Regions from separate parts of the Arthrobacter methylotrophus genome, predicted to be linked through region 1. Evidence: riboswitches for the same ligand, from Rfam matches in the RefSeq annotation. Region 1 holds a riboswitch; the other holds the start of a gene.

What was found. Region 1 has a riboswitch for guanidine ahead of ABD884_RS21570 (DMT family transporter). Riboswitches for the same ligand answer to the same signal wherever they lie in the genome.
Region 2: another riboswitch for guanidine. It lies ahead of ABD884_RS00550 (DMT family transporter); the one in region 1 lies ahead of ABD884_RS21570 (DMT family transporter).

What each region holds. Positions count from the first base shown of each region.
Region 1 covers NZ_BAABED010000001.1:4,180,751-4,195,451, forward strand. The annotation lists gene ABD884_RS21550 (Mu transposase C-terminal domain-containing protein) at 1-1,983, opposite strand, end outside; gene ABD884_RS21555 (TnsA-like heteromeric transposase endonuclease subunit) at 2,001-2,771, opposite strand; gene ABD884_RS21560 (hypothetical protein) at 3,050-3,442, shown strand; gene ABD884_RS21565 (RES domain-containing protein) at 3,446-4,066, shown strand; guanidine-III (ykkC-III) riboswitch at 4,108-4,173, shown strand; gene ABD884_RS21570 (DMT family transporter) at 4,183-4,506, shown strand; gene ABD884_RS21575 (DMT family transporter) at 4,506-4,880, shown strand; partial or broken gene ABD884_RS21580 (AAA family ATPase) at 5,553-8,905, shown strand; tRNA gene ABD884_RS21585 (tRNA-Phe) at 9,099-9,171, opposite strand; tRNA gene ABD884_RS21590 (tRNA-Asp) at 9,222-9,295, opposite strand; tRNA gene ABD884_RS21595 (tRNA-Glu) at 9,399-9,471, opposite strand; gene ABD884_RS21600 (DMT family transporter) at 9,747-10,655, shown strand; gene ABD884_RS21605 (carbohydrate kinase family protein) at 10,665-11,588, opposite strand; gene ABD884_RS21610 (LacI family DNA-binding transcriptional regulator) at 11,617-12,705, opposite strand; gene ABD884_RS21615 (metallopeptidase family protein) at 12,826-13,308, shown strand; gene ABD884_RS21620 (cation diffusion facilitator family transporter) at 13,319-14,239, shown strand; gene ABD884_RS21625 (PEP/pyruvate-binding domain-containing protein) at 14,258-14,701, opposite strand, start outside.
Region 2 covers NZ_BAABED010000001.1:100,534-115,234, reverse strand. The annotation lists gene ABD884_RS00575 (nucleotide exchange factor GrpE) at 1-166, opposite strand, end outside; gene ABD884_RS00570 (SRPBCC family protein) at 298-774, opposite strand; gene ABD884_RS00565 (ArsR/SmtB family transcription factor) at 771-1,121, opposite strand; gene ABD884_RS00560 (phosphoribosylanthranilate isomerase) at 1,331-1,927, opposite strand; gene ABD884_RS00555 (HutD/Ves family protein) at 2,061-2,690, shown strand; guanidine-III (ykkC-III) riboswitch at 2,837-2,901, shown strand; gene ABD884_RS00550 (DMT family transporter) at 2,912-3,226, shown strand; gene ABD884_RS00545 (DMT family transporter) at 3,229-3,594, shown strand; gene ABD884_RS00540 (aldo/keto reductase) at 3,671-4,690, shown strand; gene ABD884_RS00535 (MBL fold metallo-hydrolase) at 4,725-5,375, shown strand; gene ABD884_RS00530 (DEAD/DEAH box helicase) at 5,521-7,245, opposite strand; gene ABD884_RS00525 (SAM-dependent methyltransferase) at 7,646-8,317, shown strand; gene ABD884_RS00520 (glyceraldehyde-3-phosphate dehydrogenase) at 8,595-10,052, shown strand; gene ABD884_RS00515 (ATP-dependent 6-phosphofructokinase) at 10,125-11,150, shown strand; gene ABD884_RS00510 (hypothetical protein) at 11,319-11,576, shown strand; gene ABD884_RS00505 (ABC transporter permease) at 11,827-12,969, shown strand; gene ABD884_RS00500 (ABC transporter ATP-binding protein) at 12,966-13,697, shown strand; gene ABD884_RS00495 (TetR/AcrR family transcriptional regulator) at 13,795-14,394, shown strand.

The DNA.
Region 1 (14,701 bases):
GGTCACTGGGTCCGGCGTCGGGGGCTTTTCCAGAGCAGGCTGAACGGTGTGTGGCCGCGGACGTTGGGCCACCACGGCAGCAGTATTGCGGGCGGCGGCCCGCTGGTCTTTCCTGTTCCTCGCCCGCGGTTTGGCCGGGGGTGAGGCTTTGTCGAGGATGCTGTCCACCGCAGCCTTGATGGTTTCCTCTGAGGGGTTCGTGATGCCGCGTTGCCCGACGATCTGGCGTCCGTAGTCCCAGATGTCGTCCCCGAAGGGTTGGGGAGAGGCGGACAGGTGTCGCCAGTAAGCGGTGATCCAGCCGCCGTCGTGGTGGTTGCGGATCCAGACACAACCGGCGTCATAGGGGTCGTATCTGACCTCCCATAGGTCCTTGAGCGCTTTCATCCCGGATTTCTGGCCGCGGTAAGGATTCAAATCGGCGGTGTCGTAGACCCGGTGGCGGATTTTGACACCATAGCTGTTGATCACCCGTGTTTCGGCGGGCAGGAGTTCCAGATAGTCCTCGGCGCCGAGCGGTACCGGGATATAGCCGCTGACCGCAAGAAGGGCCGCGTATTTCTCGTTCGGCGTCAGTACCCGGGAGGGTGTGAAGGGGTCCCGGAGCCCGTCGTGGGGGCGGTTTTGCCAGCCGGTGACGATCCATTCATCGAGAAGGTCCTGGATCTCCAGCAAGGAGAACACGGCCTGGTGCTCGGCGTTCTTGCCGCGTCGTTCGACGGAGGAACCCAGGTAGCCGGTGACGTATTGGGCGAAGAGTGTGCCGATGGACTGCAGGGTGCGTTCAATGACTGGCTTGTCGGTGGGCGTGTCGGGGTGTGCTGGCTGCAGGCTGATGCCCTGGCTGCGGCACGCGCTCTTGAAGGTGTTGGAGAGGTAGGCCTTGCCGTGGTCACAGACAATGGTTTCCGGAACGATAATCGGTTTCGCGGCGGCGTACTCGAGTCGTTCGTCGATGGATTTCATCGACCGGTAGGGCAGGGCGGAAGCGGCCATGGATGCCGCTTGGGCCCAACCAGGCCGCATCAGCTCGGGGGTCAGGCACCGCGCGAGCAGCAGGGCCGCGTCAACAGCCTTCGTTGCCGGGCGCACGACCGCTGCCGGGATGCTGCGAGTTGCGATGTCGACCATTGCGGTCAGTTCGACGCGGCCGATGACGCCGTCGTCGAGTTCGACGGCGATGTCCAGGGGAGTGGAGTCAATCTGCATCAATTCCCCGGGCCTGACCGGGTAGACGGCGCCGAAAGGTCCTTCCGGTTGCTGGGCAAGTGTGCGCCGGGTCCGGGCTGACCCGGTTGCGTGGCGCCCCTCGGCAAGCCTGCCGATGAGGCGGTGGAATGTGGCCCTCGACGGCAGAGGGACAACGTCCGGCCCGTGATCGGCTTCGAGTTGCTTGCGTACTTGGCGCATCAAACGGTCCGTGGTTCCTGATGACTGATGGGTGTTGCCTTCCAGCACTGAGAGGATGGCATCGACCACCCGCTGGTCCGTCCGGCCTGCCAGGGGCGTTTGGCGGATGAGCCGCCGGTCAACGAGCCCGAGGATGCCCCTTTTCTCGTAGGCATGGCGCAACCGCTGCAGCGAGCCGATGCTCATGGTTTCGCCCAATTCGTGAAGCTCCGCCAATTTGGCCTGTTCGCGTTGCCGCAAGGATGTGAGTTCGACGTCGAAGGTCCTTCTGGCGGTCTGGCCCGGATCGGCATTGCAGGGGATGCCCTCCAGGACTTCGGTCATGTGGCTTTCCATCCACCGCGCTCTTGCCTGCACGTCGGAAGGGAGCGATTCGAACAGCGGTGACGGGCCTGCGATCCGCCGCCGCGTTGGCTGAGTTCCCACGATCCTGAAGGTCTTGTCTGCCAGGAGTGATCCGACTTTGATCGCGACAGGTGCCTCGCCGGCAACGGCAAGCATGGCGACCTCACCGTCAAGAGCAGTTAGCCGGTAGATGACCCCTCGGAGCTCAACGTCATCACCGAGGGTCAATACGGCCCGCCCGCCCATCACGGTGCTTCGCCGTTCAGCCAGACCATCGTGCCCTGATGGAGGACCCGGGCGCAGATGTCAGTGCCGATGCGATGGGTCCAGAGAAGGTGGAACAACGGTGCAAGGATCGTGACAGGGTCACCGGTTGCAGCAGCCAGGCTACGTATTGACATCGGGCCGTCGGCGGCGAGCCTGTCCAGGAGCTTGGCTGCTGTCGACGGCCGAACACACCTCGGGTGCCGGTATCCGGACAGCCACCGCAGATTTGCCAGAAGAACAGCCGGCAACCCTCCGAGGCGCCTGTACGCCCAGCCGACCGTCGCGCACAAGTCCTCCGTCGCATGAAAAATGTCCTGATCCGCCGGAGTCACCCTGTTGTCAGGCCGGACATCGATCACGGCGGCCGAGCCATCCGCCAGCCGGACGAAGTAGTCCGGCACGTGTGAACCCTGGGGGAGGGAGGAAGGCAGGGTCATGCGGAAGGGTTGGGATGAGAAGCCGGCGACATCAGGGTCGAAGTCCAGAAGCATCAGATTGTCACGTTCGCACCAGGATTCGAAGCCGACGTGCCGCTGGTTCGTGGCGCACCACCAGAGACCGGCGAAGTTACGCTGTCCCTTGAATGCTGTCAGACGCCGAATCGGCAATGAGTTCTCAAACGGGATCATCCAGCAATCAGCGAGATAACCAGTCCTGGACGCAGAGGAAAATTGCTCCCTGTAGGTCAGGGCGCCTGGAGCAAGATCGCGTCCGGCACAAGCTTCGGACGCCGCCGCAGCGTGTCCCATGCCACAACTGTAATGAGACAAAACCGGCCAATGCCTTAAGTGAGGTGAGACACGCCGCACCAATGCCTTAACTGCAGTGAGACAAAAAAGGCAATGCCTCATCTGTAGTGAGATTGCCTCACCTTAGGTGAGACAGGACACGCCCTCCCGATTTGAAGTTTTTCCGACTCAGCTGCCGGAGACGCTACTTGACGGAATCTTCATTATCGGCGTTTTGGGTGTGTTTTAGGGTGTGTTTTAGTCCTTGATTTCACCTGCTTTCCGTGGGATCATCAGGTATGACAGCAGTGACGGGAGCCCGTGGAGGGCTAAAGGCCCATCAGGATTCCATCCGTCTTCCCGACCCGGAGCTGGTCCGCGATCTGAGGGATCTGCTGGGGGCGAAGCTGGTCGCGTACATCGGATCGGTGAAGGAAACGCGCGCTGTACGGCTTTGGGCGGACGGGGAAAGGAAGCCCTCCGCCGATGTAATGCGGCGCCTGCGCACGGCCTACCACGTGGCGGCCCTGCTCGGTGAGCGTGATTCCAGGGCCGTGGTGCAGGCCTGGTTCCAAGGGATGAATCCACAGCTTGACGATGTCCCTCCGGCGCGTTTGCTCCGCGAGGGGCAGCTGGACGACGCCGGCCCGCTCGTCCTGGCCGCTGCACGCGCTTTCGCGGCGGCAGGCTGATCGGTGGCTTCTGAACAACTGACCGCGACTGAAGCCGCGGCAAGAGTCTGGCGCGTCGGATTCCAACCGGAGCCATGGGCCTGGAGCGGCTGGGAATGGGCCACGGACGGCAGATTCCCGGGCCGATGGGACGACCTGCACGGCAACTTCCGCACAATCTACGCAGGCTCGAGCCTGCTGGCTTGCCTGCTCGAGGTTCTGGCCGGCTTCCGTCATGACGCCAGACTCAGCATGGAGCTGGACGAGATCATCGAGGACGACGAGGACAAGGTCCTGCATCCGACAATTCCCCCTGGACAAGTCCCCAAGGAATGGCTCGATGAACGCGCGGCCGGATCGGCTGAGTTGTCGGGCCGCTACTGTGCGGTGACCGCCTCCGGCAGCGTCGCAGCCCTGTACCCGCACTTCATCGGTGTGGCCCTGAGCCTGGGCCTGGCTGACTTTGACGCAGCGGCGCTGAAGGACGCCCGGCCGCGGCGCCTGACACAGGCTGTCGCCGCGTGGCTCTATGAAATGACAGACTTCGATGGCGTCACTTTTACTCTCCAGTCTCCCGTTTCGGCCCGGCCAACTACACTCTCACAAGACCATTGCTTTGAATCAAAAGAAACGTTCGTAATCTAACTAGAACCATTGACTAGAACAACCGTCCATGTGAAGGTGAACCAAGGCTCTGAAACCGAGCCTCCGGACGACGGTTCAGTACCCGGCACGCGACAAGACTGGCCAAAGGATCCCTGATGGCATGGCTGCTACTTATTTTCTCCGGCGCACTTGAAGCCGTCTGGGCAGCAGCGCTTCACCGTGCTTCCCAGGCCTCGGGCAGGCATCGCCTCGCCCCCGCCGCCGTGTTCCTGGCCTCCGTGTCCGCCAGCACCGGCGGTATGGCCATCGCGATGCAGTCCATTCCCACCGGCACCGCCTACGCCGTGTGGGTAGGCGTCGGCGTGGTGCTGACCTCTGCGTATGCCGTCATCACCAAAGTTGAAGGCTTGACGGCGACGCGCCTGCTCCTGCTGTCCGGCATCGCCGCGTGCGTGGTTGGCCTAAAGGTGGCCGCGTGATGCTGCAGCGTTCCATCCCCTGGTTCGTACTTCTGACCTCGGCCGTACTGGAAGCCGTGTGGGCCACAGCCTTAGGGATGTCCGACGGCTTCAGCAAACCCCTGCCGACCGTGGTCTTCGCCGCCACAGCAACGCTGAGTATGCTCGGGCTGGGCTGGGCTATCCGCACAATCCCACTCGGCACCGCCTACGCTATCTGGGTAGGTATTGGTGCCGCACTCACGGTGGGCTGGGCGATGGCAACCGGCGTGGAGCCCCTCAGCCTGCTGAAACTGCTGTTCATTTCGGGCATCGTGGGCTGCGCCGCTGGCCTGAGAGCCCAGCCCAGTGGTGCTCCCGAGGGGGAGCTCGAGGCAGTTTCTTCCCGCCGCTGACTCGGAGTGTTCGTCCGGTGAAAAGTTCGCTAGATTTTGCATTCTTAGCTCCCCAGCAACCTTAAGGGGACGCGGCATGCCACACCTAGGCAACAGGTAACTCTTCGGACGGTCGCCTCCGGCACATTGGAGCCTGCATGCTAGAGGCACACCCCAACCCGACGTCAGCCAGGTATCCGAAAGCTGTCAGAATAGGGTCCGATTCTTCTTTTTCTGACAAGGAGTCGAGAATCTCTTAGACCGTAATCTGACAAAAGTGGCACGATCCCAACCGCCAGCGCGACGTATGGGCAGACAGCGGCGCACAGATTTGTGCGGGCACCTTTGCGCGTTCTCGATTCCCCAAGTTGATTGGGCTGGCGCGCAAGAGCTTGCTGCGTCCGACGGTGACGCACGCGTCTCATTCCTTGGCCGGCAAATCCTTAAGTTAGTGGCCGAGCGCTCCACATTTCTCATCCCTCGGCATCCGGAACGCACTTCCCCATCATTCACACGTCTGGCATCCAAGCCAGTAACAGCCGGCTATCGATCGAAAAGGGACAGCCGCCTATTGCCGCCGCTGGTCATGTGCCCGAACCCGTTGCGGACGATGAAGGGGCGTGAAGCAACGGCGAAACACCATCATCACCCCCAGCCCGGTATGCGGTCCCTGCCGGCATTCCGCGGCTGTTCCTGGGCCATTGCGGTGACGATGTCCATTGCCCGGCTGTCTGCGGATGCCGGGGTCAAGTACCCGCTGAAGACCACGGCCCATGGTGATGTGACCGTGCGCGATCTGACGGACTACTACACGAAATCCGGTAACCCGCCCGGGACCTGGCTGGGCAGCGGCATGGACGGCATCGGCCTTGCCCCCGGCACCGTCCTGACGGATGATTCGGCGAAGGCAGTCTTCGACGGAGCACTGCATCCGGTCACCGGTGAGCCGCTGGGCCGCCGACACGGGCAGCGGGCCACTGTCCCGGCAGGGCCGGGCCGGAAAACCGGAACATCAACGCGTTACCCCGTCGCCGGGTTCGACTTGACGTTCAGCGTTCCGAAGTCGGTCTCGGTCCTGTGGGCGCTCAGCCCGCAAGACATCCGGGATCAGGTATTCGCGGCGCATCACCGCGCCGTGCAGGACACCCTGGTCTGGCTCGAGCGCCGGGCCATACGCACCCGGACCGGCCGCAACGGCGTGGCCCACGTCCCGGTCCGCGGAGGAATCGCCGCCGCGTTTGATCATTGGGAATCCCGGGCCGGTGACCCCCAACTGCACACCCACCTGTCATCGCCAACCGCGTCCAACGAACCACCGACGGGGCGTGGACCACTCTCGATTCCCGGACCCTGTACAAGGCGGTGGTCGCGGCCAGCGAGCACTACAACGGCCTGCTCTTCGACGAGCTGCGGCGCAGCCTGGGAACCGAGACCGAGCTGCGGACACCGGCCTCGGTCGAACGCAACCCCAGCCGCGAGCTATCCGGGATCGACGCCGGGCTGATCACCGAGTTCTCCGCCCGGGCACGGATCATCGAACTCGAGAAGGACCGGCTGGTCCGGCTCTGGAACCTCGAACACGGGACCAATCCCTCCGACGCCACCATCCTGAAGCTGCGGCAACAGGCCACCCTGTCCACCCGGACGGCCAAGGACGCCCAACCCGTACCGCTGGCAGAGCGGCTTACATCCTGGCGTCGCCGGGCCGAAGGCCTTGGCTGTTCGCCGGAACGTTTGAGTGCCGGCACTGTCCACCAGTCCCGCACCCGGCCCCTCACGGGTGCGGACCTGTCCCTGGAATGGCGGCAGGTCACCGGGCAGCTGGTGATGGACCTTGTCGCCCAGAAACGCGCCACCTGGAACCGGTGGAATCTGCTCGCCGAGGCCGAACGCGTCTGCGCCGGCATCCGGATGGCCAGCCCCGCCGAACGCACAGCGATGATCGACGCCCTTGCCGACGAAGCCCAGACACTTTCTGTCCCGCTCAACGACTACCGGTATATCGCTCCGGAGAACGCCCGGGCTGATCTCGCCGCCGACGGGCACACGGTTTTCGACCCGGCCACCGACCGGGTCTTCACCAACGCCCGGATCCTGGCCGATGAGGAGGCCATCATGGCTGCCAGCCACGCCACCGACGCGCCCGGATTGGAGCCCTGGGACGCCGTCGACGCCGTCACCGCCACGCCCGGCAGTGCGGGGTCCGTCCTGTTCGCGGACCAGCAGGACGCCGCCCTCCGGGTCCTGAGCAGCCGGCGCCGTCTGGACGCGCTCACCGGCCCGGCCGGGGCAGGGAAGACCGCCACGATGAAGGCCGTGAGCGATGGCTGGCAACGGATCCACGGTCCCGGCAGCGTGGTCGCCCTCGCCCCGGCCGCCGTGTCCGCCGACGTCCTCGGCGACGCGTTGGGACTCGGAGCGGAAAACGTGACGAAATGGCCACCGCGGCAGGCGCGAAACTGGTGCTGGTCGGTGACCCTGCCCAGCTGGATTCCATCGACGCCGGCGGGATGCTCGGCTGGCTCGACCGCACCGGCCGGGCAGTGCGGCTGACCTCACTGCACCGCTTCACCCACGCCTGGGAAGGCGCTGCCTCGCTCCATCTGCGGGCCGGGAACTGGGACGGGATCCTCGAGTACCAGCGGCACGGCCGGATCCTGGCCGGAAACGACCACCGGATGATCGAGGCTGCGTACGCGGGATGGGCCGCGGACGAGAAAACGGGGCTGGCCTCCATCCTCATCGCCGCGGACAATGACACCGTGACCGTCCTCAACCGGCGCGCACAGGACGACCGGGCCGCCGCCGGAGCCGTTGACACCCGGCACACCGTGCCCCTGGCCGATGGCCTCACAGCCGGTTGCGGGGACGTGATCCTGGCCCGGCGCAACGACCGACGAATCAGGGACAGCCTGGGCGGGTTCATCCGCAACGGCACCCTCCTGACCATCACCGCACCCCCCACCAAAGCCGGCAGCGTGTCCTGCGTCAGAAAAGACACCGGCGCCACCATCAACCTTGACCGAAGCTACCTGTCCGGGTTTACGGAATTGGGGTACGCAACCACAGCGCACCGCTCGCAGGGAATCACCGCCGACACCGGGCACATCGTCGTCACCGAAGGCAGGCTCACCCGCGAACTGTTCTACGTCGGCATGACCCGCGGCCGGACCACCAACACCGCCTACATCGTTGAACCCGACACCGACGCGGACGAGCAGATTGATCCGACAGCTCTGCCTGGCTGGCCAGAGATCCTCGGCCAGGTCCTGGCCGCCGAAGGTGCCGAACACACCGCACACGAAACCCGGCAGGAACTCCAGGACAGCACCGATACCCTCCACCATCTCGCCGCCGAGCACGACTACCTCACCCAACTCGCCGCCGACGAGGACCTCGCGGATTTCCTCACCACCAGCTTCCCCGGTTCGGCCGGGGATCTGCAACGCTCCCCGGCATGGGGACCCACTGTCGCCGCCTGGAAGCGGCTGGCAGCACATGACCGGAACCTGGCCGAACGCGAAGTGCTCAACGCAATGGCGCCCCGCGGCGAAGTCCGCGACCTAACCGCCATCATCCACAACCGGCTACGCACCGCCGCCAACCTCCACGAAGCACCCGAAGGGCTCGTCCGATGCCCCGGCAACCGACCCGACTTGAGCAATCTCATGACCCAGGTCGAACAACGCATCCGCAACCGCGCCAAACTCGTAGCCACACGCATCCCCACCCGTCAGGAACCATGGGTGCAGGACCTCGCCTCACAACTCCAGAACATCCCGGACCCGGACCGGCGACGGCGAACGCTACAGGAAATCCTCATCTACCGGGACCGCTGGGCCATCACCGACAACACCAACCCGCTCGGAACCCCAGTCAGCTGGGAGGAACCCGACATGCAAAACCAACGCCAACGCCTCCAGACAAAGCTCTCCCCTGCTACCCAGACTCGCACCAGCCCCGCCAACGCGACAGCGCACCCCTACCAGCCGTCCCCGTCGACACTGGACATGGGACTGGGGATCCAGATGTCGCTCATGTCGTAACCGAGCATGGCAGCGTTTTGTCCTGCGAAAATTCCGGGTCGGTAGTCCGTGTTTCGCTTACAAATTCTTGTCGGATAACCGCCGCTTCGCGCCCATCACGTCCGGCAGTGCAAATAGCTACAGTTTCAGCTACACCTAGATGCACTGAATCCCCAAGAAACGAAAAAACCCCCGAATTATCGGGGGTTTAAGGTGGCTCCGACCGGCGTCGATCCGGTGACCTTTCGATTTTCAGTCGAACGCTCTACCAACTGAGCTACAGAGCCTTAGGTGACAATGTCACCATGATTGCCGGAATTTCTTCCGGCAATCAGAGCGACCCTGACGGGACTTGAACCCGCGACCTCCGCCGTGACAGGGCGGCGCGCTAACCAACTGCGCTACAGGGCCTTGCAGTGTAGTATCTCTACTACGCTCGCAGTATCTCTACCGCGATTTTTTCAAGGATCCCAGCCTACCAGACTTTTCAGTCCGACCTGACCAGTTCCTTGCGTACCCCCAACGGGATTCGAACCCGTGCCGCCGCCGTGAAAGGGCGGTGTCCTAGGCCGCTAGACGATGGGGGCCTGGAACAATCCGAATTCGCGACGGTCAACAACGCCATGCGATTTCCCGCCTGCGTCCCGCTTCTCGCTCGTCCGAACTGGACTCTAAAACTTTAGAGCATAGTCAGGGATATTCCCAAATCGCGCACTTAGCTGTTCAAATCGGGACGCAACCGGGCCTCAAACGAGGGCCGCTAACGGGCCTCAAATCCACTTCGATAGAGTTGGCGGTTTCTTGTTGAAAGACGTCCGAAAACCGCCAGTCCGTCCTGCAATTGGCGGGCTAGATTGGCATCATGGCCACAAGCACCCCAAGTTCTCCGGCGACCACCAACTCCCGGACCATCAGCAAGCTCGGCATCGCCGCCGTCGTCGTCACCGTTGTCCTTTGGGCGTCCGCCTTCGTAGGCATCCGCGCCGTGGGACCCAGCTTCTCCCCCGGTTCCTTGACGCTCGGACGGTTGGTGGTTGCCGCCGTCGCGCTCGGTATTGTCGCCCTGCCGCGGCTCAAGCACTGGCCTGAAGGTCGCGAATGGCTGCCCATCCTCGCCTATGGCGTCATGTGGTTTGCCGGTTACAACCTCGCCCTGAACGCCGCCGAGCACATGCTCGATGCCGGAACCAGCGCGATGCTCATCAACGTCTCACCGATTCTGGTCGCGGTTCTCGCCGGCGTCACCCTGAAAGAGGGATTTCCACGCTGGCTGATCATCGGCAGCCTCGTGGCATTCGGCGGGGTTGCGCTGATCGCGCTCGGTTCGGGGCAACGCTCGACGGCGGACGTCACCGGAGTGCTGTTATGCCTGCTTGCCGCTGTGCTCGCCGCCGTGAGCATGACTGTCCAGAAGCCCGTGATGCGCAGGTTCTCAGCAGTGCAAGCCACCTGGTTCGGCATCCTGGTGGGCGCCGTGTGCTGCCTGCCGTGGGCCGGTCAACTGGTGGCCGAAGTGCAGGCCGCGCCCCTTCCGGCAACGCTGGGCTTGGTGTATTTGGGGATCTTCCCCACGGCTATCGCTTTCACCACGTGGGCCTACGCCCTGTCCCTCATCCAGGCCGGGAAACTCGCCGCCACGACGTATCTGGTTCCAGGCACCACGATCCTGATTTCTTGGGCGGTGCTCCAGGAGATCCCCACCATCTGGGGCTTGGTAGGCGGCGCGATCTGCCTACTCGGCGTCGGGCTGACGCGGCGCAGGTCCCGCTAGGGGCCGCTCCTACCTTGCCATCCCCGCGAGAAGCTCGCGGTGGGTGGGCGGGTTGGCCCCCGGGCGCCCGACCGTAATTGCGGCAGCCATGGAGGCGGTCTGTCCGATGCGTTCGAGGACCGTGGGGGCAAGTCCTTGGCTACCGCGCAGCAGGAGTCCGAGGATGAGCGCCGACATGTAGGAATCGCCGGCGCCGATCGTGTCTGCAACCATCGACGTGACGGCCGGGACCGTGATCCGGGTGTGCGGCGTCGCCATGAGGGAGCCTTGGGCGCCCCGGGTGAGAACAACCAGTCCGGCGCCGAGGCCCAGGATGTGTTCGGCGCTCTCTTCCAAGGACTTGCCGGGGTAGAGCCAGAACGCGTCGTCATCGCTGAGCTTCACGACGGTGGTCAGCGGGACGAGCTCTTCGAAAATGCGGAGCGCCTCGCTGTGGCTGCCGAGGAGGTCCGTGCGGATGTTGGGATCGTAGGTGACGATGGACCCGCCTTGTGCCTGCTCCATCAGGTTCCTGACGACGGCAGCACCAGGCTCAAGGAACGTGGCGATCGATCCCGTGTGCAGCACTTTCGGGGCGTAGGGGAGGGCTGCGGGGGCCAGCGTCCACTCGATGTCGAAGGTGTACTCGGCCGAACCGTCCGCGGCGATCTCCGCCGTCGCCGTCGCGGTCTTCGCGAGCGATTGCGAGCCCGGCAGCACCACCACGCCGGCGCTTGCAAGGTGCGCCGCGATGGCCTCGCCCCGCGGATCACGCCCGACGGCGGTCAGCAGCCCGGCCTTCACGTCGAGCCTTCCGAGGCCGTAGGCGACGTTTGCCGGCGAACCGCCGGGGTATTCGGTTTGCCCTTCGGGCGAGTTGACGATGTCGATGAGCGCTTCGCCGACGACGACGACGTCGAGCGGCTCGGGCGCAAGGGGCGCGGAGTACTTCATGCTGTTCCTGTTCCTTGGGTGGGGAGTTTCAGTGGCAACTGGTGGATTTCGGGGGCGCTACGGAATGGCGTTCGACAAGGGGGCATTCAAAATATTCTGTGCTGCCGTCGCGATCCGCACCGGCCAAGATCAGTTCGACGGCTCGCCTGCCCATCTCAAGGAAGGGCAGCTGCAGGGTGGTCAGCCCGGGCCGCAAGTGCGGTGCGAGCGTTTCCTGGTTGTCGAAACCCACCAGGGACACATCGTGCGGGATAGACACCCCGAGCCGGGCCAGCGCTTGGTAGGCGCCCCAGGCAGTGCGGTCGCTGGCGCAGAAGATGGCCGTGGGTGGCCGCGGTTCGGCCATGAGTGCAACGGCGTTGGTGAAACCGCTCGATTCATGGCCGTCACCACTGCGGTGAAGCCGGGGATCGGCACGGATGCCAGCCTCCTCGAGCGCGCGGAGGTGGCCCGCATAGCGTCCGACGACGGCGGGAAGCTCACTGTCCACCGCACCGATGTTGATCATCGCAATGCGGCGATGGCCGGCGTCGAGCAGGCGTTTGGTGGCGGTGTACCCGCCCAGCTCCTCTTGCGGGACGAAGCTGGGGAAGCGTCCGGAACGGTCGCGCGAATTGAGCACGACGGCGGGCACTTCCGCGAGGACGTCGGGCACGTCAAGGACCCGGTGCTCCATGGCGGCATAGACCACTCCGGCCACCTTGTACGACAGCATCGTCTCCAGCGAAGCGGCTTCTAACGCTTTGTCCCCGCCGGTGTTGACGGTCAGGAGCAGCAGTCCGGCCTCCCCAGCCCGGGCCTGGGCGCCCTCGATGATGGTGCCCGCGAAGGGCGCGGTGGCCACGAAGTCGCCCACGAAGCCGAGCATCCCGGCCACGCCGTCCCGCAGAACCTTGGCGTGGGCGTTGGTCCGGTACCCCAGTTGATGGGCGGCAGCATGGACCCGGTGCCGGGTTTCCTCCGAGAATCTGGTTCCCGCTGCATCGTTAAGCACCAGGGAAACCGTGGCCTGGGAAACGCCCGCAGCGGCAGCGACGTCGTTCATCGTCGTGCCGGGCCTACTCCCGGGGCGGGTCATGTGCGGGCCTGTCTGTTGGAGCGTTTGGGTGCTGGTCACAGGATCTGCACGAGCGGCTGGGCTTAATCTAGGGCGTGGTTATACGAATTACCGGCCTGGGAAACTGTAGCTGCCAGCAGATCCGGCGTCAACGACCGGGCCGCGGACTAGAGTCGGAACATGCCCGCGAATTTACCTCCCGGCTTGCCGATCGTTCCCGACGGCGAAGCCCCCGGCGGCCAGCATATGTCCTCGTCACTCCCCGGAACCGGGCCGGCGCCGCTTGGTGTGGCTTCGTTCAGTATGTCGCCGGAAGACTTCGAGGCTGCAGTCGGTGACGCCCTGCTCCTGATCCCCGACAAAGCGGCCCGTGCCATGGACAATGTGGCCATCTTCATCGAGGACGACTACACACCACAGCCCGGTGACGATCCTGGCACGGTGCTGCTTGGCCTGTATGAGGGGGTGCCTCTGACGGAACGGGACTCGTGGTGGGATGCCGGCTCCCTCCCGGACCGGATTACCATCTTCCGGCAACCGATCCTGGATATCTGCGGATCGCGTCAGGAAGTGATCGACGAAGTCGCCATTACCGTGATCCACGAGATCGCCCATCACTTCGGAATCGGCGACGACCGTTTGCACGAGCTCGGCTGGGGATAGCCTTGTAGGCATGGGGCACGATCACAACCACTCACACGGCGTCACCGCAACGGGCAAACACCGGAAGCGGCTCATCGCTGTCTTGGGCATCACCCTCGCGGTGGTGGTCATCCAGGTGGCGGGCGCCGTCGTCTCCGGTTCATTGGCGCTGCTGGCTGACGCAGGCCACATGCTCTCCGATGCCGCAGGCGTGTTCATTGCGTTGCTTGCCGCCTGGATAGCCACCCGGCCCGCGAGTGATCAACGCACTTACGGGTACCAGCGTGCCGAGGTCCTGGCGGCGCTGGCTAACGCCCTCATTTTGATTGTGATCTCCGTGGTGATCTTCATCGAGGCGCTCCGCCGTTTCGGGGAGACACCGGAGATCCACACTGACGTCATGCTCTTTGCTGCCATTCTGGGCGCGGTCGCCAATCTGGTCTCACTCCTCATCCTGCGCGGGGCCCAGAAGGAGAGCCTGAACGTCCGCGGCGCCTACCTCGAAGTCCTGGGCGATCTGTTGGGTTCGTTCGCCGTCATCGCGGCCGCGATTGTCATCACGGTCACTGATTTCCGGGCCGCCGACCCCATCGCCTCCATCCTGATCTCGCTCATGATCCTGCCCAGGGCCTGGCATTTGCTGCGCGATGTGGTCGACGTACTGCTGGAGGCCACGCCCAAGGGTGTCGAGGTCAAAATGATCCGCGAGCACATCCTCTCCGTCGAAGGCGTGGTGGCCGTTCACGACATCCACATCTGGACCATCACCTCGGGCGTTCCGGTCTTCTCGGCCCACGTAGTGGTGGAGGACCGGATACTGGACGCCACAGGCGCGGACCGGCTCCTGGACCAACTCGGGTCCTGCCTCGGCTCGCACTTCGACACCGAGCACTGCACCTTCCAGCTGGAACCCGCTGGCCACTCGGCACACGAAACGCACCAACACGCCTAGCTCGGCATTGAAATCGAGCTAGGTGGCCACCGTCCCCGTGGCGCCGTCCACCGTGATCCTCTGGCCCGAACTGATCCGGGACGTGGCATCCGGGACGCCCACGACTGCCGGGATCCCGTACTCCCGGGCCACGACGGCGCCATGGGAGTTGGGCCCACCCATCTCCATGACGAGGCCCCCGGCAGTCAGGAACAGGGGCGTCCAGCCGGGATCCGTGGACGGTGCCACCAGGATTTCCCCGGGTTCGAGATGCGCGCCCACAGGGTCCATGATTACCCTGGCCGCAGCGGTCACCGTTCCCGCCGACGCCGGGGTTCCCAGCAGCATGCCGTCCGACGGCGGAACTCCGGTCCCTCGGCGCAGGCCGGAGGGCAGCGCTTCCGGTTCCGTGCCGTCCGAGAGCAGCACGCGGGGCACGTGCCGACGCCTGAGTTCAAGCTCATAGGCCTCACGCCTCTCCGC
Region 2 (14,701 bases), 4.1 Mb from region 1:
TGACCGACGCGGTTCCGTCAGTGCTAGAGGGCGACGGCGTACCGGCCGAGGCGGTGCCCCCACCCTGCGCGGAGCAGCCGGACAGCGCCAGAACGGCGAAGAAGGCGACTGTCAGGTAGCGGTTAGGGCCGTTAAGAGGTTTAGCAAGGATTTTCAAAGGTCGCATTCTGCTTGGCGGTCAGTCCCCGGAGCCATTCGGCCTCGGGGGACAATGGCATTCTGTCCCCGCCGTGGGAGTCTAGCCCGAATCAGCTGCGACCTTCCAAGTTGACTTCTGGCACTTACTTGTTGCGCGGGCTATTCCCGCACCAGCAGGGTGTCCAACTTAGTGAATGAAGTCCCCCATCCTTCGCGAGTCATTTCAACCCATTCGACCGAGTCGAACGGTCCTTGCGTGAGATGAAGCCGCGTGCGGTTGCCTTCCAGCACCTCAAACTCAAGGCGCATTTCGAGCAAAAGTGTGATCCCGGCGTCGGGCTCTGCTTTCTGGGTGGCCACCAGCAACGCAGGCGGATCGTAAGCGGTGATGACGGCGTCAATGGGCGATTCCTTGGTGGCACCGTCCTCGTCCCAGGTCATGACGAGCTGCCAGACGCCGCCCGCTCTGGGTTCCACAACAATCCGGTCGCGCGGCGAGTCGATGCCCACCGGCCCGAACCATGCAGCCAACTGCTCGGGGTCCACGAAGGCTTCGAAGACGAGCTCACGTGGGGCGTCGAAGTCGCGGGTCATGGTGAGGATGTGCTGTTCGGTGGTGCTCTGTTCCGTGTTCATTGCTTGACCCCTCGATCGTTTGAATCGTGCTGAATCTTGCGTAGGTGGGCGTCGAGGCGGGTGAAGCTGGCATCCCAGAATCGCCTGTATTCGTCCATCCATTCGGTGGCTTCGCGCAATGGTTCTGCTTCCAGTTTGGAAGACCTCCATTGCGCATTCCGGCTCCGGCTGATGAGCCCCGCGTTTTGCAGGACCTTGAGATGCCGCGAGACGGCGGGAAGGCTGATGTCGAACGGTTCGGCAAGCTCGTTCACGGTGGCTTCACCCTCCGATAGGCGGGCGAGAATGGCCCTTCGGGTGGGGTCGGCAAGTGCCGAGAAGATGAGGCTGAGCCGATCTGTGGGCATCGTTGGCGCCTTCGTATTTAACACATCGACTAATTAGCCGATGTGTTAAATATCGTATTTCGAGGCGCGGCTGTCAATGGTTTTTCGAAGCCTGGACTCCCTCCGACGCTCGCTCACTTTTGAGGGCGAAATCGCAAACGCTCGCTCATGACTTCTGCAGGAGGATCGCGCCAAAAGGCACCAAAAGTGAGCGAGGGTTTGGTGGGGAGTCAGGCTTTTGCGGCTCGGACGAAGGCCCGGACGAGCTCAAGGTCCTTCACCCCACGCGAGGACTCAACGCCGCTGGACACATCTACGCCCCAAGCTGCTGCTTCATGCGCTGCGGCCCCTACGTTGGACGCGGTCAGCCCGCCGGCCAACAACCAGTGGCGCCCACCCAGAGCGAATTTCCGAACCGAGGAAAAATCCCATGCCTCCCCCGAACCCGGGACAGCGGCGTCAATCAGGAGGAGTTCCTCGCCCCATTCCTCGAACTCCTCCGGCGCGGCACCCATGGTGACCGCCCTGATCAGCCGCATGCCGGCGTCGTGCACGGTCTTTACATCTTCCGGCGAGCGGCTGCCGTGCAGTTGGACCCATTTCAGGCCAGCCTCGCGGGCTGTCGCAACGGCGTCCGCGGCGGTCTCGCGGCGGAAGACTCCGACGGCGGCCACACCTTCCGGTACATGGACGAGTAGGTCCCGGGCGCGGTCTGGCGATACCTGGCGCGGACTCTTGGTCAGCACGAAACCCACGGCGTCTGCGCAGGACTCGACGGCGGCCTGCACTGATTCAGGCGTGCTCAGGCCGCACACTTTGACGAACATTCCGGGCCTCCAACCGTTTACCTCCCTACGACGTTAGCAAGGGCATCAGGGATTGATGAACCGAGCCAAGTTTGCGCCGATGTTACGGGAGCGTTCAGCCGGGTGAAGGCAGGCTCGGGCTAGGCTGGAGCGCATGGAGATCATCCGTTTTGCCGAGCTCAAGCCTCAACCGTGGCGCAACGGCGGCGGGGTGACCCGCGAACTGGCGAGCCATCCGGAAGCGGCGTCGGCGCAAGACGGGGCGTGGGACTGGCGCGTCAGCATCGCCGACGTCGTATCGGCCGGCGATTTCTCGATGTTCCCCGGTATGGAGCGCGTCATCACGGTGATCGACGGCGAGTTGCTGCTGCTCACGGTGGACGGTGAAGAGCACCCCTTGGAAAAGTACCGGCCCTTCCGGTTTTCCGGAGAAGCAGCCTCTTCCAGCGCGCTCCCTACCGGCGACATCCGGGATCTCAACGTGATCGCCCGCGCCGGCGAATTCAAGGGCTACACGTCCATCATCGAACTCTCCAAGAAGCGTGCACACCCCGTGTTCGAGGGCCAGTTGGCGGTCCTCTTGGAGGGCAAGGCTTCCGTCACTTCCGGCGCGCAGACTGCGGAAAGCGCGGAGGCACCAGACGGTGAAGCCGCGACGACGGAACCTGTGGACCTCGCTCGCTACGACGCGGTAGTCGGATCGGACACCCGCAGTCCGGAAATCCTGGGCCGTGGATTCTTGGCCGTTATCTCCATCGACCGCGTGGAGCATGCGCACTCCTAGGTCCGGGCGCTGGACATAATGCCAACATGCACACCCGCACACCCCAGCACTGGACATGTCCCTTGGTGGTGCTCGCGGCTGGGCATGTCCTCTGGTGAGGCTCGCCACGAAAACTCGCCCCCCGGCGTCGAGCTTGCTAGCCTCGAAGAAAGGCCAGCACAGGGACCTCCGGACGACGGCTCAGTACCCGGCACGCGACAAGACTGGCCAAAGGATATGTCATGTCGTGGTTAATCCTCATCCTCTCCGGTGGACTCGAAGCCGTCTGGGCGGCCGCACTCCACCGTTCCCAAGGCTTCCGCAGGCCATTGCCTTCCGCCGTCTTTCTCGTCACCGTGGTTGCGAGCACCGCGGGACTGGCCTTCGCCATGCAATCCATCCCCACTGGCACCGCTTACGCAGTGTGGGTGGGGGTCGGCGTCGTCCTCACGGCCGTTTACGCGATGATCGCCAAAGTTGAGCGCCCGACGGCGGCCCGCCTGCTGCTGCTCGCGGGTATCGGTGTGTGCGTGGTCGGCTTGAAAGTGGTGGCGTAGCAATGTCCGCCAAGTTCGCATGGGCCGTTTTATTGGCCTCCTCCGTGCTCGAAGCGGTGTGGGCGACGGCCCTCGGCCTGTCCAACGGATTCAGCCAAGCTATCCCCACCGCCGTCTTCGCCGTCACGGCGACCCTCAGCATGATCGGCCTCAGTATCGCAGTCGGGCGCATTCCCCTTGGCACGGCCTACGCCGTTTGGGTGGGGATCGGCGCTGCGCTCACGGTCGGCTGGGCGATGGCCACCGGCGTCGAACCCCCCAGCCCGCTCAAGCTGCTCTTCATCGCGGGAATCGTGGGTTGCGCAGCAGGATTGAAGGTGCTTCCCTCGGAGAAGCATGATGAAGTGGCCGAGCCAGCCGAGCTTTGAGCCGGGGCGTGCGGAATACTCCCCCGCCCCGCGGAGTTGCCAGCAATGAGATGACCACTCGGCGAAGGAGACAACCATGAGCCCGGAAACCACGACGGCACACCTCGGCGACGGCCTGACCGTGAGCCCCCTCGGATTCGGCGGAATGGCGTTGACCCCCGTGTACGGCGAGGTGGACCCCGCCGAATCCCTCAGGACACTGCATCATGCCGTAGACGCCGGCATCAGCTTCATCGATACGGCGGATATTTACGGCGCGGGCGAGAACGAGGAACTGATCGCCAAACTGTTGAAAGATCGCCGCGACGAGGTCCAGCTGGCTACCAAGTTCGGAATCGTGGGCAATCCGCGGGATGGCTACACCGATGTCCGCGGAGATACCGCCTACGTGACCCAGGCGGCGGAAGCGAGCCTCCGCCGCCTGGGCACTGATGTCATCGACCTCTACTACATGCACCGCCGCGACCTCCGCGTTCCGATTGTGGAAACCGTGGAGGCCATGGCGAAGCTTGTCCGGGCGGGCAAGGTCCGGCACCTGGGCTTGTCGGAAGTGACGGCCGAGGAGCTAAGGGAAGCCAACGCGGTGCACCCGATCGCCGCCGTGCAGAGCGAATGGTCAATCTGGAGCCGGGACGTTGAACGCAACGTCGTCCCGGCTGCAGCCGAGTTGGGAGTGGGCTTCGTGCCCTATTCGCCGCTTGGCCGGGGGTTTCTGACCGGGACCGTCAACGCCGAGCAACTCGGCGAGAACGACTTCCGGCACCGCATCCCCCGTTTTGCCGACGGAGCCCTTGACGCGAACCAGGCGGTTGTTGCCGCCGTGCGCTCCGTGGCCGCTGAGCTGTCGCAGAGCACTGGCCGGGATGCAACTCCCGCCCAGGTGGCTTTGGCGTGGCTTTTCGCCCAGGGCCACCGCCTTAAGCTCAGCGTGGTCCCCATCCCCGGCACGCGCAAGGCGCACCGGATCGACGAGAACCTGGGCGCCCTGTCGCTCGTGATGAGTGCCGCCCAACTGGACGTGCTCGACGGCGCTGCGGACGCCGTCGTCGGCTCACGGTCCGCGGATCCCACCTGGGTTTCGCAGGGCCGCGAATAATCGCTAAGCCGCGCTGGTTCCGTAAAGTGGACGAATGGACTCACTCATTCATTCACTGCGTGACATCACCGTCCGGCGTATCTCGGTCAGCGAGATGAACAACAACGTGTACCTGCTCACCGCTAAGGGAAGTGGTGCGCAGATCCTGATCGACGCCGCCGACGACCTTCCAGCGATCCAGCAAATGATCGGGGCCTCGGCCGCGGACACTACGGCCACACCGAGGCTGGCCCTGATCGCCACGACGCACCAGCACTGGGACCACGTCCGGGCGCTTCCTGGTTTAGTGGAAGTCACGGGCGCCAAGACCTCTGCCGGCGCGGACGACGCTGACGCGCTGCCGGTGCCTGTGGACGTGCCGTTGCGCCATGGCGATGTTGGAAACTTCGACGGTTTCGACATCACCGCGGTGCACTTGCGCGGACACACTCCGGGTTCAATTGCCTACGTGTACCAAGATCCGGAAGGACCGACGCACATTTTCAGTGGCGACTCCTTGTTCCCGGGAGGCGTTGGCAACACCCAGAACGATGCCGCCCGCTTCACATCGCTTTTGAACGACGTGACGGAACGGCTGTTCGAGGTTTACCCGGACGACACCGTGGTTCATCCTGGCCATGGAGATCCGACCACACTCGGTGCGGAACGGCCTCACTTGGCTGAATGGCGCGAGCGCGGCTGGTAACCCGCAGGCACATGCTCATTCTTTGAGCTCAGGAGTGGACATATCAGGAATATGTCCACTCCTTGTTGCCCACGTTGAGCATGTCCATCCGTGGTGGCCTGGCGAGCCGGGCTACCTAGCGGGACTGCCTTGGACCCCAGGCTGCCTAGCGGCCGCGGCGCTCGTTCGACGCCGGAGCAGAAGCACGGCGCGGGCCGCTGCGCGTCGGGCGGCCCGAACCGGAGTTGCCCGAGCCGGAGCCGTATGAGCCGCCGGAGTTGCCGCCCGTGTTCGAGGACCATACAGCCTTGTTGCCAGTGCTGCGCGTGGACGTGGCAGATTCCGTGCGCGGAGCCGACGCCGAGCGGTTACCGCCAGATGCACGCTGGCCGGTTGCCGGACGGCCGCTGCGGCCACCCTGGCCCTGTGCGCCTGGAACGTCGTTGCGGTGAGTGGAGCCAGCGTTGCCGCGTCCACGCGAGCTGCGGGCGACGTCGTCGTTCGCAGCAGCGCGGCGCTCCGCACGGTTGATGTCGGTGCGGACGGGCTCGGCCGCAACCTTGCCACGTCCACCGCGACCACCACGACCACCCGCAGTGGGTGCAGCTTGGGTGGTGCGGCGGCTGCGCTTGCGCTGGGCATTGGCACCGGTGGAGGTGCCGCCGCCCGGCTGCTGGGTCTTCGCGGCGAGCAATGCCGCCCGAGTACGCGGATCAACCTTGTCCGCAACGTCGCCCACGAGCTTGGCAACCAGTGGTGAGTTGGCTGTGACGCGTTCGAAGGAGACGTCGACGCCGGCGGCCTTCATAAGCTTCTTGACGTCGGACTGCTGCTCGGGGAGCGTCAATGTGACCACAGTGCCGTCGGAACCTGCGCGGGCCGTACGGCCGGAGCGGTGCAGGTAAGCCTTGTGCTCGGTGGGTGGGTCGACGTGGATGACGAGTTCGACGTCGTCGACGTGTACACCGCGGGCGGCGACGTCGGTGGCCACCAGGACACGGACCTCGCCGCTGGAGAACTCGGCGAGGTTGCGGTCACGGGCGTTCTGCGACAGGTTTCCGTGGAGATCGACGGCGGGGATGCCGCAATCGGTCAGGGTCTTGGCCAATTTGCGGGCGTGATGCTTGGTCCGCATGAAAAGGACGCGGCGGCCGGCGCCAGACGCGAGCTCGACGATCAGTTGCTTCTTCACGGTCTGGTCGTTGACCACCAGGACGTGGTGCTCCATGGTGGTGACCGCAGCCTGTGGGTCATCAACGGAGTGGGTCAGCGGGTTGGACAGGTAACGGTTGACCAGCTTGTCAACACCGTTGTCCAGCGTCGCGGAGAAGAGCAGGCGCTGGCCCTGGGTGGGGGTCATGTCCATGAGTTTCTTGACGACCGGGAGGAAGCCGAGATCGGCCATATGGTCGGCCTCGTCCAGCACCGTGATCTCGACAGCTTCCAAGGTCAGGATGCGCTGGCGGATGAGGTCCTCGAGGCGGCCCGGGCAGGCGATAACAATATCGACGCCGGCGCGGAGGGCCTTTTCTTGGCGGGCCTGGGAGATCCCACCGTAGATGACGGTGGTGTTCAGGCCCATGGCTTTGGCCAACGGTTCAATAGTGGCGTTGATCTGGGTGGCGAGCTCACGGGTTGGTGCGAGGACCAGGCCCATGGGGCGGCCGGGCTTGCGGAAGTGCTTGGCTTCGCGCTCGGCGAGACGCGCCACAAGCGGGATAGCGAAAGCGATGGTCTTACCGGAGCCAGTGCGTCCGCGGCCCAGGACGTCGCGGCCTGCGAGCGTGTCCGGGAGGGTCTTGACCTGGATAGGGAAGGCTTCTTCAATTCCATCTGCGGCGAGGGACTCGGCGATGGCCTTGGGCGTGCCAAGGGCAGCAAAAGTAGTCATGTGTTTCAAGGGTCTTTCTGGCGGTGTCCAACGGACATCGTCCCCCGACGCCGGTTGGGCCAAGGGTTCGCCGAGGAAAAAGTCAGTGATCGACCGGTGGGCAATAAGCCGTGGCCGGGACCAGAGAAAACGCGTTCATCGACGCAGGATGTGCCTCTCACATGAAAAAAGCCCACTTCCCAAGTTTGGAACTAATCCAAATTCGGGGACTAAGCGGGCATCACTGCACATCAAGTAGATCTATTCTAGCATCTGCGAGCGACTCCCCTTCGCACGACTGTCCCCTTGCCCAACTAACTCGCAGTTGTTGTCGCTATGAGCCTTCAAAACGACAACAACTGCGAGTTAGTTGGGTGGGGCGGGCGTTGCCTCGCGGTGCCTCTCAGGGCAGGCTTGAGCCATGACGCACCATCACGACGGCGGAACCCACCTTTCCAGCGAAGCCCCCGACGCCGACCCGGCTCAGTTCTGGGATGGTGTCTACCTCGAAAAGGCGAAGAAGTGGAGCGGGCATCCCAATCCGCAGCTGATCGCGGAAGCCACGGGCCTTGCCCCCGGCACCGCCCTGGACTTGGGCTGCGGAGAGGGGGCAGACGCCATCTGGCTCGCCCAGCACGGCTGGACGGTGACCGCGGTGGATGTCTCCGCCGTCGCGCTTGAACGCGCAGCAACCCATGCGGTCGAAGCCGGGTTGCAGGACCGCATCGCTTGGCAGCAGCGGGACTTCGCCTCATGGCATCCGGAAGAGAACTTCGACTTGGTGTCCTCCCAATTCCTCCATTCTCCGCTGGTCCCGTGGCCGGATTTCCTTGTCTCTGCCGCATCCGCCGTGGCTTCCGGCGGCACCCTGCTGGTGGTCGGGCATCACCCGGAAGGCCTGACTCCGTGGAGCGGACACAAGGAAATGAAGGACAAGTTCTTTACGCCCGAGGACTTGGTAGCGACGCTCACGAACGGTCCGGGGACTTGGCGGATCAACGTTGCCGATTCGCGGGAGCGAGTGGTTACCGGCCCTGAGGGCCAACAAACCGCCACCATCGACAGCGTGCTCCGGGCCACCCGAAGCCACTGATCCAAGTCGCTTCGGTGCCAAGCTAGGGGCGACTGGCCAGCCAGTCGCCGGCATTCCGCATGCCCTCAGGAAGCAGTCGACCGAGGAATCTTGAAGCCCAGCGGAGGATTTTCATGCGCGACCACCCAAACGGATGGTTTAAACCATCCCGAATCAGCGTTTCGCCTACCCGCAAATGACAGGACGATGGATGCCAAGACAACGAGACCGGCGGCACACGATCCGCTTTTAGAAAGGCAGTCCGATGCTAGAGACTTCAGCTTCTCGTCTTATGTGGATGGGCCGGGAAGCGTTGGCTGAGGCCATGATTCCGGTGATTGGCCGGTTGTACCGGGAAAACAATGTGGTGACGAGCATCCATGGGCGCAGCCTGGTCAACATGTCCACGATGAGCATCTTGAAGGCGCACCGTTTCGCGCGTCGGATCAGCAAGGAAGAGCTGCTGCTCGAGGAGACGGCGCCGTTGTTGAACATCCTGGCGGGGCTGGAGCTCGGGGCCGCGGCGATTGATATTGCGCGGTTGAACGAGAAGTTCAAGTTCGACGGCGGTGGCCTGGCTTTGGAGGAATTCCTCCGGGCCGAGCTGGCCGGGGTTCTCGGGCGTCGGGGCGCGGACGACCGGAGCAGTACGGATGTGGTGCTGTATGGTTTCGGGCGCATCGGCCGGCTCCTGGCCCGGCTCCTGATTGAGAAGGCCGGCGGCGGGCATGGCCTGCGCCTGCGCGCGATCGTGGTGCGCAAGGGCGCCGAGAACGATCTCGTCAAGCGCGCGAGCCTGCTGCGCCGGGATTCGGTGCATGGTTCCTTCGAAGGCACCATCCGCGTGGACGAGGCCGCCAACACGATCACGGCCAACGGGGTGCAGATCCAGGTTATCTACTCGGAGAACCCTTCCACTGTCGATTACACGGCCTACGGCATCAAGGATGCTTTGGTGGTGGATAACACGGGCCGGTGGCGCGATGCCGAGGGCCTGTCCCAGCACCTGCGCAGCAAGGGCGTGGCACGGGTGTTGCTCACGGCTCCGGGCAAGGGTGAGCTGAAAAACATCGTTCATGGCATCAACCATTCCTCGATTCTGGACTCGGACAGGATCGTCACCGCGGCGTCGTGCACCACGAACGCGATCACCCCGGTGCTGAAGGCACTCAACGACAAGTTCGGCGTCATCCACGGGCACGTGGAGACCGTGCACTCGTTCACGAACGATCAGAACCTGATCGATAACTTCCACAAGGGCGACCGGCGCGGGCGTTCGGCGGCCCTGAACATGGTCATCACCGAAACGGGTGCGGCCAAGGCCGTGGCCAAGGCCCTGCCCGAGCTGCAGGGCAAGCTGACCGGCAACGCGATCCGGGTACCGACCCCGGATGTGTCGATGGCCATTTTGAACCTGAGCCTGGAGACGGGGACCACGAAGGAGGAAGTGAACAACTACCTTCGCGAGATGTCATTGCACTCGGAGCTACGCAAGCAGATCGACTTCATCGATTCGCCCGAGGTTGTCTCCACGGACTTCGTGGGCTCCCGCCGTGCGGGCATCGTGGATGGCCTGGCCACCATCGCCAACGACAAGAACCTCGTGGTCTATGTCTGGTACGACAACGAATTCGGCTACTCCTGCCAGGTAGTGCGCGTCATGGAAGAAATGGCCGGCGTGAAGCGGCCGTCGTTCCCGGCGAGGGATGTCGTTGAGGAAGCCATGCCGGTGCTTGCCGCCCTGGGATCGGCCTAGCGTCCGCCCTCCACCACTCATGTCACCGGGCGGAACCCATGCCCGCAAACCTTCTTAGATTTGAGCCGAAACATGAAAATTGGAATCCTCACCAGCGGTGGCGACTGTCCCGGTCTAAACGCCGTTATCCGTGGCGCCGTGCTCAAGGGCATTGCCATCCATGGTCACGAATTCGTGGGCTTCCGGGACGGCTGGCGTGGTGTGGTTGAGGGCGACATCATCGAGATTCCCCGCACCATGGTCCGGGGCATCGCCAAACAAGGCGGAACCATCCTTGGCACCTCCCGCACCAACCCGTTCGAGAACGGCGGCGGCCCCGAGGTCATCACGGCCCACATGGACCGTCTTGGCATCGAGGCGATCATTGCCATCGGCGGTGAGGGAACCCTGGCCGCGGCCAAGCGCCTGACCGACGCAGGACTCAAGATCGTCGGCGTTCCCAAGACAGTGGACAACGACCTTGACGCCACGGACTACACCTTCGGTTTCGACACCGCCGTCCAAATCGCCACCGAGGCCCTGGACCGGCTACGCACCACCGGAGAATCGCACCACCGCTGCATGATCGTGGAGGTCATGGGCCGGCACGTGGGCTGGATCGCCCTGCACGCCGGGATGGCAGCCGGCGCGCACGCCATCCTGATCCCCGAGCAGAAAGTCAGCATCGAGCAGATAGCCCAGTGGGTCAAGGAAGCCCACACCCGTGGCCGCGCCCCACTGGTAGTGGTGGCCGAAGGGTTCGTCCCGGACCACATGGAATCCCCGCACTCCGAACGCGGGCTAGACACCTTCGGCCGTCCCCGGCTCGGTGGCATCGCGGACCAACTCACCCCGGAAATCGAAGCCCTGACCGGCATCGAAACCCGTGCCACCATCCTGGGCCACATCCAGCGCGGCGGCGTGCCCTCAGCCTTCGACAGGGTCCTGGCCACCCGCCTGGGCATGGCCGCCATCGACTCCGTCGTCGAAGGCCGCTGGGGAACCATGGTGGCCCTCAAAGGCACGGAAATCGAACGAGTGGCTTTCGAGGACGCCCTGGACAAGCTAAAAGTCGTTCCGCAGAACCGCTACGACGAAGCCGCAGTCCTGTTCGGCTGAGCCCCCGGCCAGCCTGTCGGGCTGAGGGGTCCCCGAGGCCCTCCCGGGACAACGGTCATTGGAATTGCTCGGACACTAGACCGTCTTGCCGACCGTGCCGAGCTAATTGGCGCCTTCCACAATCCGGGCCGCAGCTGCACGTGCCTGCTGGCGGAGCATCGCGTAATTGTGCCCGTTTTCTCGCCATTTGAGTCATCGGAGGACCGCACACAGGCCAGCTGGCAGGCCAATGAAGTCACTACCGCTTTCCCCTCGGACCCCGAGATGGATTCCGGCAACGGGGTCCGCCAAGCGAGCAACGGGCTGGAGATTGACTTCCTGGAAGTCGCCGACGGGTCCCGCCGCCAGGGACTCGGCACACAGACCATCAGGCCGCCGCGCTGGCAGCATTCCCGGCCGTCTCCCGTCCCGGCCGCCCGGGAATGACGATGCCTTCTGGCATGGGACCACGTAGCAAGTACTGCTGCCCTATCTTTCGGAAGCTTGACCTTCGCATGGTCGAGTTGGCCGCTTAAGCATTTACCTCGTTGGATGTGGGTCCGCACCGCAAGCGGGTTGTCGCGCCACGCGACCGGTCCTAGATTTGAAACAAATACATTTTCCTGACAAGCTGTCGGAAAGATGTCGACATCTTGTCAGTAACTAAATTCATCCTCCTCCGAAACTAGGACTGCCAATGTTCCTTGCACTCCGCGAACTGATCTTCGCGCGTGGTCGCTTCAGCCTGATGGGCGGTGTCATAGCCCTCATTGCCGTCCTGATGGTGATGCTCTCCGGCCTTTCCTCGGGCCTTGTCAACGATGGCGTGTCAGGCCTCAAATCGATGCCCGTGACCGCGTTTGCCTTTGATCAGGGAACCAAGACCGACAACGCCTTCTCCCGCTCCGCGATCGATGACCAGCAGCTCGACGCCTGGCGCGGCGTCGAGGGCGTGGCCGCCGCCGAGAAGATGGGCGTCGGCATGGCCAATGCCACCACCGATTCCGGCAAGCAGGTTGACCTCACGCTTTTCGGCATCGAGCCTGGATCCTTCCTTGAACCGTCCCGCTCGGCAGGCACCGGCCTCGGCGAGACTGACGGCATCGTCGTGTCCTCCACCGCAAAGGCTGAAGGCATTAATCTCGGCACGGTCGTGACGCTGGACCGGATCGGCACGAAGCTTAAAGTTGTTGGCTTCACCGAGGGGCAGGCCACGTTCGGACACGTCGACGTGGCCTACCTGCCGCTGAAAACCTGGCAGCTGATCGCGTCCGGCCAGGCCGCCGCCGGAGCCCCGACCGCCGTGCAACTGTCCGCACTCCATTTCGACACCGCCAGCGTGGTGGCCGTCCAGGCCAAGCCCGGCGCCAAGCTGGACCTTGCCGCCGGCGACGCTGCCGCCGGAACGACCAGCAAGTCCCTGTCCGCTGCCTTCAACGCATCTCCTGGCTATGAGGCCGAGACCATGACCCTGAGCATGATCCAGGTCTTCCTCTACGCGATCTGCGCCCTGGTGGTCGGCGCGTTCTTCACCGTGTGGACCATCCAACGCAAACACGAAATCTCCGTCCTGCGGGCCATCGGCGCCTCAACCGGCTACCTGCTGCGGGATGGACTGGCCCAGGCCGCCATCCTGTTGGTGGGATTCACCGCGCTGGGCGTGGCCGCCGGCCTGGGATTGGGCGCCGCCATGCCGGGTGCCATGCCGTTCGCTCTCGAGGCCGCACCGATCGCCATCGCCACGGCTCTCACCATCGGTCTGGGCCTGATCGGTGCCGCCGTGGCCGTGGTGCGCATTTCCCGGATCGACCCGCTCAACGCCCTTGGAGGACAGCGATGACCAATCCCACGTTCCCGGCAGCACGGGCAAGACGCGCCTACACGCCCCAAACCACCGGCCTGTCCATCCGCCATGCGGTGATGGAACTCGGCGACGGCAACACCCGGGTGACAGCCCTGGAGGACGTCAGCCTCGATGTTTCCCCAGGCGAGTTCCTGGCCATCGTCGGGCCGTCCGGTTCCGGCAAATCCTCACTGCTCGCCGTCGCCGGCGCCCTGGTATCCCCGGATTCCGGAACGGTCACGGTCAACGGCCAGGACCTTTCACAACTGAGCCAGGGCAAACGCGCTGCGTTCCGGCTGTCCAACATCGGCTTCGTCTTCCAGTCCGGCAACCTCATCCCCTCACTGACCGCGGCGGACCAGCTCCGGCTGGCCAACCGGCTCGCGGGCGGCACGAAGACCTTCGACCCGATGCCCCTGCTGGAATCCGTCGGCATGGCCCACCGTGCGAGCAACCGTCCGGGCCAGCTCTCCGGCGGCGAACGCCAGCGCGTGGGCATCGCGCGGGCACTTGTCACCGGAGCGAAACTCCTTCTCGTGGATGAACCGACCGCGTCCCTGGACCGTGCTCGCAGCCGCGAAGTCGTGGAACTCCTCGCACACCAAAGCCATGACCACGGCGTCGCAACCGTCATGGTTACCCACGACCACGACGTCCTCGGCTACTGCGACCGCGTCGCTGAAATGGTGGACGGCCGCTTAGGGGCCCCAGCCCCGATCCGCTAAGCCCGATCCCAAGCGCGCGACGGCGGCCCGCTCAGCAGGCCGCCGTCGCGCGCCGTACTCTTGATGCGTACGTAAGTCAGTGTCAAAGGATCCCGCAATGCCCAGAATCAGTGCCCCCACCGTCGCGGAACACCGCGCCGCACAAGAACGCGCACTATTGGACGCTGCCCACGAACTATTGCAGGAGACCTCCGAAGCGCCTACCATGGCCGCCGTGGCCGAGCGGGCCGGACTGTCACGTCCCAGCGTCTACCAGTACTTCGGCTCCCGCCAGGACCTCCTCCAGGCGCTAGTCCGCGACATCTTTCCGCGCTGGACCGAGCGAGTCACCGGGGCCATGGCGGCTGCCCCCAACAACGCCGACCGTATCTTGGCCTACGCCACAGCCAACGTGGACCTCGTCGCTGAAGGAGCACACGCCGTGGGTTCGGCGCTGGCCGCGCTGGCCCCGGGAGCCGAACTAGACGAGCAAGCCACTCGGATGCACCGCCAGCTCCAGGAACCGCTCATAGAGACGCTCACAGAGCTCGGGGTTGCGGACCCCGAGTCGCTGGCAGAGATGATCAACTCCGTCGTCCACGCGGGCACCCGCATGCTCGAATCCGGGCAAACGCTGGAACAGGTCCACTCCCACCTCAGCACGCTCCTCGGTCCTTTCGTGACAGCACACCAAAACGTCGAAGACACCAGGATTTAGGTATCTTCGACCGCACCCTCATGGATTCTTGTATCCTTGCCGAGAATTCGGTGGCCGGGGCGGCTCAGGTGCCCGGCCAGCTCCCATTCCTGCCGTTGCTTTTTGGCTGCTGGCGGAGCATCGCGTAGCTGTGCCCGGCGGAGCGGACACGTAGAAGCCACCGGACAGCAGCAAAAAAGAAAAGAAAAATACTTGATGCCGGCAATGGTGCCGTCGGCTGTGTAGTGCCGGGTTCCTGTCTGGTTAGCGGTGGAGGCGACGGAGGTGGTGTCGGGTTTCTCGTCGGCGGTGTAGACGAGTGCCTTTC